DNA from 2 places in the Clostridium sp. CM038 genome. Region 2 is predicted to be linked to the other one. Evidence: riboswitches for the same ligand, from Rfam matches in the RefSeq annotation. Region 2 holds a riboswitch; the other holds the start of a gene.
The links. A riboswitch is a leader RNA that binds a small molecule or an ion and turns the genes downstream of it on or off. The one in region 2 is predicted to bind glycine.

Region 1: another riboswitch for glycine. It lies ahead of ACWJKS_RS12175 (alanine/glycine:cation symporter family protein); the one in region 2 lies ahead of ACWJKS_RS05495 (GrdX family protein).

Annotation. Positions count from the first base shown of each region.
Region 1 covers NZ_CM143651.1:2,627,738-2,631,688, reverse strand. Annotated here, with positions in the region: gene ACWJKS_RS12185 (Nif3-like dinuclear metal center hexameric protein) at 1-727, shown strand, start outside; RNA gene rnpB (RNase P RNA component class A) at 779-1,164, shown strand; glycine riboswitch at 1,344-1,473, shown strand; gene ACWJKS_RS12175 (alanine/glycine:cation symporter family protein) at 1,618-2,961, shown strand; gene ACWJKS_RS12170 (phosphoribosylformylglycinamidine synthase) at 3,255-3,951, shown strand, end outside.
Region 2 covers NZ_CM143651.1:1,215,259-1,219,209, forward strand. Annotated here, with positions in the region: gene ACWJKS_RS05485 (acyl-CoA dehydratase activase) at 1-759, shown strand, start outside; gene ACWJKS_RS05490 (double-cubane-cluster-containing anaerobic reductase) at 777-1,922, shown strand; glycine riboswitch at 2,162-2,230, shown strand; gene ACWJKS_RS05495 (GrdX family protein) at 2,313-2,690, shown strand; gene trxB (thioredoxin-disulfide reductase) at 2,722-3,642, shown strand; gene ACWJKS_RS05505 (thioredoxin family protein) at 3,661-3,951, shown strand, end outside.

The DNA of each region.
Region 1 (3,951 bases), 1.4 Mb from region 2:
GGTTGGGGACAAAGATGCGCAGGTTACAAAAATTTTAATTGCATTAGATTGTACAATGGACGTAATTCGCGAGGCAAAGAATAAGGGGTGCAATTTTATATTGACTCATCATCCTCTTCTTTTTGTTAAACCCAAAACTATTACCACAGACACTTTAGTAGGAAAAAAAATTATTGAGCTAATTGTGAATGGTATAAATGTATATGCTAGTCATACAAATTTAGATTCAGTTAAAGGCGGACTTAATGATATTGTCACAGAAATTTTAGGGTTTACTAATTATAAGGTAATAGAGAATTCAACAATTCAAGGGTATAATAATGGTGATAATGGTATTGGAAGGCTAGTGATTCTGGATACCCCAATTTTATTAATGCCCTTATGTGAAAAGGTTAAAGAACTTTTAAATACTGAGTATATTAGGTATGCAGGCGACCATAATAAAGTAATAAAAACCATTGCGATTATAAATGGCAGTGGAGAAGACTTTTTTGAGGAGAGCATAAAATTGGGTGCAGATTGCATTATTACAGGAGATACTAAATACCATCATGTTAGTGATTTATTAGAAGAAAACATAGCGCTGATTGATGCTGGGCATTTTGCAACTGAGTGGACACCACTCATAATATTTGCAGAAAAGTTCAAAAAGCAACTGATAGAAAATGGATATGACAATGAGGTTATAATTTCTAAAAATACACATGATCCATATAAAGTTAAGTAATAATAAAATACTATTTGCTTTTATTTTAATAGTATGATATCATTGGTTTTACGAGTAAGCCAGACAATCGCTGCTAATTATTGCGTGCGATAATTAGGAGAGGAAAGTCCGAGCTCCATAGGGCAGGGTGCTGGATAACACCCAGTGAAGGTGACTTTAAGGAAAGTGCAACAGAGATATACCGCTAAAGGCATTCAAAAGTTTAGTTTTTCTAAATTTTTGAATGTACTAGCAAGGATGGAAAGGCGAGGTAAGAGCTCACCAGCGCAATGGCGACTTTGCGGCTATGTAAACCCCACCTGGAGCAAGATCGAATAGGAGAACATTATGAGGCTGCCCGTCTCGTTCTCGGGTGTATCGCTTGAGCCTATTGGTAACAATGGGCCTAGATAGATGATTGTCTAATACAGGACTCGGCTTATAGGCTTAGTCGTACCAAAAAACACTCACTTTACAGTGAGTGTTTTTTTTATTGACTAAAAATTCAAAATATGTTATAGTCATGCGAAGTATTACAAATTAATAATTTCGGATGAAGATATTTGGAGAGAGATGTATAACATCCACCGAAGAAGTTAAACTTTCAGGTATCCATTTTTGGAGAAGTACTGATATCGGACGAACCTCTGGAGAGACTTATATAAGCACCGAAGGAGAAAGCTAAACATTATTTAATTACATATTATTTGTATGAAATTTAATAGTGCATTAGTGAAACTCTCAGGTAAAAGGACAGGGTTATTTTCAAGAGGTCATTTTATTTTGATCTCTATTTTTTGTGTGCTTTAAAAAATAATGGTCTCACAGAGTATTAATTGGTATAAATATATTCTTTACACAAGAAATTTTTTATCTGAAAAAATTTTAATAACTAGAAGGAGCGTGTGTTTATGGATTTTTTATCAATTATTAAAGGTATTAACGGTGTTTTGTGGGGGTATGTACTAATATTTTTGTTATGTGGTACTGGAATTTACTTTACAATAACGTTAAAATTTGTTCAAGTAAGAAAATTTAAAGATGCATTTAAAAAGACTTTTGGAGGAGCTAAATTCGGCAATAAAGCAGGAAAAGATGGAATGTCATCCTTTCAAGCCATGACAACTTCAATAGCGGCTCAAGTAGGAACAGGAAATTTAGCAGGAGCCGCAACTGCTATAGCATCAGGAGGACCGGGTGCTATATTCTGGATGTGGCTAAGTGCTTTCTTTGGCATGGCAACTATTTTTGCGGAAGCAGTGCTTGGTCAAAAGTATAAACAGACAGTTGACGGTGAGGTGACGGGAGGACCTGCTTACTATATTAGTAAAGGCCTTGGGAGTAAAAAGTTGGCAGCATTTTTCTCAGTAACTATAATAATTGCATTAGGATTTATAGGGAATATGGTACAATCTAACTCAATAAGTGCAGCAATAAGCCCAAATACCAATATTCGTATAATCATTGGTGTGATAGTTGCAGCATTAGCGGGTATGATTTTTATTGGAGGAGTAGGCCGAATTGCAGCCTTTACTGAAAAAGTAGTTCCGTTTATGGCTATATTTTACATACTGGGTAGTTTAGGAATCATTATAGTGAATTTTGCTAATTTAGGACCAGCATTTAAAATGATATTTGTAGGAGCTTTTAACCCTAAAGCGGCTACTGGCGGTTTAATAGGAGTTGGCGTAAAAGAAGCTATGAGATACGGCATTGCAAGAGGTTTATTTTCTAATGAAGCTGGAATGGGGTCAACACCACATGCACACGCAGTTGCAAAAGTTAATCATCCAACTGAGCAGGGACTCGTTGCAATAGTATGTGTATTTATTGATACCTTTATAATTTTAACATTAACTGCACTTGTTATATTAACTACAGGAGCATTAGATGGAAAAACTACTGGTATAGCGTTAACTCAAAAAGCTTTTTCGAATGGTATGGGAAGTCTTGGAGGTCCATTTGTAGCTATAGCGTTATTTTTCTTTGCTTTTTCTACCATAGTAGCTTGGTATTTTTTTGGAGAGGCAAATGTTAAATACTTATTTGGAAAAAAAGCGTTAACGACATATAGAGGATTGGTTCTTGTATTTATAGTATTAGGAGCAGCTCTAAAGGTTGATCTAGTTTGGGAACTCGCTGATACTTTTAATGGATTAATGGTTATACCGAATTTAATTGCATTATTAGGTCTTGGAGCTTTAGTTAAAAAGACTTTGAAAAATTACGAAAATGATTTTGAAAAGAAAAACTAAATTTTATAATTTTCTTTTTAGAAAAAAACAGGATGGCAGATTTATGCCATCCTGTTTTTTTGTTAGTATTAAAACAATGAAGTATGAAACTACATTAAGATAAGAAATTTCATAATTACTATAATATTATTAAATTTCGTAATTTAATAATATTATAGAAAAATTAAAAACAACTTTATTCTAAAATATGCTTTTATAATTAGATGAAGTATATTATAATGTGATTATAACGAATTATAAAAGAAAATCATTGTTTAATATTCGTATAAATATAAATTTTGGAGGTATTAATCATGAAAGATAAGATATATAGGTTATATGTAGAGAAAAAAGCGAACTATAATGTTGAAGGTGAAAAAAAATTAAGAGATATAAAAATAAATTTAGGTATATCGAACTTGGATGGGCTTAGACTAGTTAATAGATATGATGTTATGGGAATAACCAAGGAGCAGTACCTAATGTCAAGGAATACAATATTTTCAGAACCTACAGTAGATCAGGTTTATGATGGAGAGTTAGATATTCAAAAGTACGATACTGTATTTGCTATTGAATTTTTGTCTGGACAATATGATCAGAGGGCAGATTCAGCTGCTCAATGTATACAAATTTTAACTCAAGAGGATAAACATATAGTTAAAAGTGCAAGAGTTATAGTGTTAAAGGGAAATATTACTAATGACGAACTAAATAAAATTAAAGAGTATTGCATAAATGCCGTAGACTCTAGAGAAACAGGGTTTGATAAACAGAATGATTTACAGCAAAGGTTTAATGAGCCAGAACAAGTAAAAACAGTAGAATCTTTTATTGAGATGAATGATACGGATTTAAAAGAGTTCTTAAAAAGTAATGGACTTGCTATGAGCTTTGAGGATTTGAGATATTGTAGAGATTATTTTAAAGAAACTGAAAAGAGAGACCCATCTATAACGGAGATAAAAGTTATAGATACGTATTGGTCAGATCACTGTAGGCACACAACTT
Region 2 (3,951 bases):
ATTGGATCAACTGCTTCTAAGGTATGTATTCTTGAACATGATAAAATTAAAAATACTTTTATTTACCCAACAGGTTGGAGTAGTGTCAAAACAGCTGAGGAAATAAAACAAGCAATAGTAAAACTAGGAATGACCTCTAGTAATAGTAAAATAGTTGCAACAGGTTACGGAAGGGTTTCTGTACCCTATGCAGATAAAACAATAACTGAAATAACCTGCCATGCAGTTGGGGCGTATTATTTATTACATGAAGATTGTACAGTTATTGATATAGGTGGACAAGATACAAAAGTTATAACTGTTGAAAGTGGTAAGGTTACAAACTTCTCTATGAATGATAAGTGTGCAGCTGGTACTGGTAAATTTTTAGAATTAATGGCTGGAACACTAGGATTCGATATTGATGAACTTTGTACTGAAGCCGCAAAGGGGAGTGGAACAACTATCAGTTCGATGTGTACCGTTTTTGCAGAATCTGAAGTCATTAGTCTTATTGGTAGTGGTAAAAAACGTAAAGATATTGCATTTGGTGTAATAGAATCTATTACTGGTAAAGTAAAATCGCTGTGTCAGAAACATTCTGATTCACATAATTATTTCTTAACAGGAGGACTTTGCGATAGCCCATTTATTATGGATCAACTTTCAGAAAAATTAGGTTCACCTGTAGCTACTCAAAAAATGGCAAGATATGCAGGTGCTATTGGAGCGGCTATAATGGCAAGCAGAATTGAAAAAAGTTCTAATAAAACGTTATAACGGAGGGGGATATATTAATGAATAACTTACCAGAAAAATTTGAAGATTTTAGTGAGGCAAGAAGAAATGCTTTTTTAAGCATCAAGAATTTAAAAGATGAAGGCAAGAAGGTTGTGGGTGTATTTTGTACTTTCACACCAACAGAAATAATAATGGCCGCAGATGCTATTGCAGTTTCATTATGCAGTATGACTGAGGAACCTATAGCTGATGCCGAAAGGGATTTACCAAGAAATCTATGCCCATTAATTAAAGCATCTTATGGCTTTGCAATTACAGATAAATGTCCATTTTTTTATTTTTCCGATATGATTGTTGGAGAAACTACATGTGATGGAAAGAAGAAGATGTATGAATATTTAGCAGATATTAAGAAGACTCATATTATGCAGCTTCCTCAAAACTGTAATGATGAGGATTCTTATAAACTATGGAGCAATGAATTAGTAAAGCTAAAGAAGTGTCTAGAAAATTTTTATGGTGTTGAAATTACGGATGAAAAGCTTAAAATAGCGATTAAGCTTAAAAATAGGGAAAGAGTAGCTCTAAGAAAGTTTTATGAGCTAGGCCAGCTAGAACCACCAGCAATTACAGGCTACGAAATGCATAAGGTTCTATCTGGAGCAGGATTTAAATTGGATAAAGAAGTATTGATAAAAGATCTTGAAAGCATAACAAGTGAGTCATTAGATAGGTACAATATGGGGGAAAGAAAAGTTTCGAGTGATGCAAAGAGAATACTTATTACAGGATGTCCTCTAGGACAAGGAACTGAAAAAATAATTAAGGCAATAGAAGAGAATGGTGGAGTAGTGGTATGCTATGAAAACTGCGGTGGAGCTAAAACAACAGAGACATTGGTTGATGAAAACAAGGATCCTCTTTACGCTTTAACAGAAAAATATTTAAATATTGGATGCTCTTGTATGACTCCAAATGATAACAGAATAGATTTGTTAGAAAAGTTATGTAAAGAATATAAAGCTGACGGAGTAATAGATGTAATACTTCAAGCTTGTCATACGTATAATGTAGAAACTCTTAGATTAAAAAGAGTTTTCAACAAGAAAAATATTCCATATATGAGCATTGAAACAGATTATTCTCAAGCAGATATAGGACAAATTAATACAAGAATGTCAGCATTTATAGAGATGTTATAATATAAATGATTTAAGTGGATATTATTTGAATTTATAGATAGTATTTGAATTAAAAGCTTTACATTGTTAAAAAAAAGATTATAATAAAGTTGTAATAACTTTTAAATATTGATAGATGATGTTTTCGGGAGATTAAGCTTAAGCTTAGTTATTTAATATAACATCCTTAAATGGATAGCCGAAGGGCCAAGTATTACATGCGCTGTAATATGAATATCTCAGGCAAAAGGACCGAAGATTGATATACCTCTGGAAAGCAATTGCACCGAAGGAGTAATTCTCTCAGGTAAAAAGACAGAGATAAAGGCTTAAATGAGCTTCTTATCTTTGTCTTTTTTTATGCGCAAGCGGAAATAAATTGAATTAATGTATTTGTAAGGGGGGGATTAATTGATAGAAGAAGTATTGATTGTAACTAATAACCCATTATGTCTAGACAAATTTGGTGAAAAATATAAAGTCGAATTTTTAAGTACTGGAATAATGAATGTACTAAAAGCTGTAAGAAATCATATTCATAAGGGACACCTTTTGCTCACACATCCGCTTTCTAGCAGCATAAAGCCAAATGAAACGCCCTACAAAACTGTAATAATAACAAAATCAAAAAAAGAAGTAATAGATTTACAGTCAGTTAATTTTATTGAAGAATCAATACACACAACTGAAAAATTCATTAAAGATAGGGGAACACCAGCATGGTCAGATGCGGTGCGAAATGATTTCATGTTAATAGATTACGATATTATAAGTCATGGTCTAAATTGAAAATAAATGCAATATACTGGGAGGGCTTAAAATGGAGCATATTTATGACACTATAATTATAGGAGGTGGCCCAGCTGGGCTATCGGCAGGGCTTTACGCATCAAGGTCAAAACTTGATTCTATAATAATTGAACGAGGAAAATTTGGAGGACAGGCCGCAATAACAGATGAACTTGCAAATTATCCTGGCTCAATTGAAGAGTGCACTGGTCCAAAATTGATTAAAAGAATGAGAACTCAAGCCGAGGAATTTGGTACAAAGTTTGCAAAAGATACTGTAGAAAATATTTTACTTGAAGGTGAAATAAAAACTGTTAAATGCAAAAAAGAAACATATAAGGCTAAAACTATTGTAATTGCAACAGGCGCTTATCCCAGATTAGCAGGTTTTAAAAATGAAAATGAGCTACGGGGCAAGGGAATTTCATATTGCGCTACCTGTGATGCTGATTTCTTTACGGAGCTCGATGTAGCCGTAAATGGCGGTGGAGATTCCGCCATAACTGAAGCAATTTATCTCACGAAGTTTGCAGATAGTGTAACAGTAATTCATAGAAGAGATGAATTAAGAGCTTGTAAATCAATTCAAGAAAAAGCTTTTGCTAATCCAAAAATCAAGTTTATATACGACTCAGTTATAGATGAGGCAGAAGGCGATGAAATACTTGAAGGCCTTAAGGTCAGAAATGTTAAAACAGGCGAAGTTCAAAAAGTGAAGGTTGATGGATGCTTTGTATTTGTCGGATACATTCCTATTTCAGAAATTTTCAAAGGTAAGGTCAATATGGATGAAAGTGGTTATGTAATGACGAATGATGATATGGTAACCAACATTCCAGGCGTTTTCGCAGCTGGAGATATTAGGGTCAAGAATTTGAGACAGGTTATAACTGCAGCAGCTGATGGCGCAATAGCAGCAACTTCTGCAGAAGTATATATAGCAAATAAATAGAATTAGGGGGTATTTAAAATGATTAGTTTGACAAAGGAAAATTTTGATGAGGAAGTAGTATCTTATTCTGAAAAAGCAGTATTTGTTGATTTCTGGGGTGACAAATGTGAAGTATGTAAGGAACTTATGCCTGGAGTACACGAACTAGAAAACAAATATAGCGATAAAATCAAATTTGCAAGTCTTAATATCGGTGGTTCTAGAAGACTCGCTATATCTCAAAGAGTACTTGGACTCCCAACGATGATAATTTATAAAAATAACGAAAAAATAAGCACTATTACCCCTGAAAACATCGAAACAATTGAT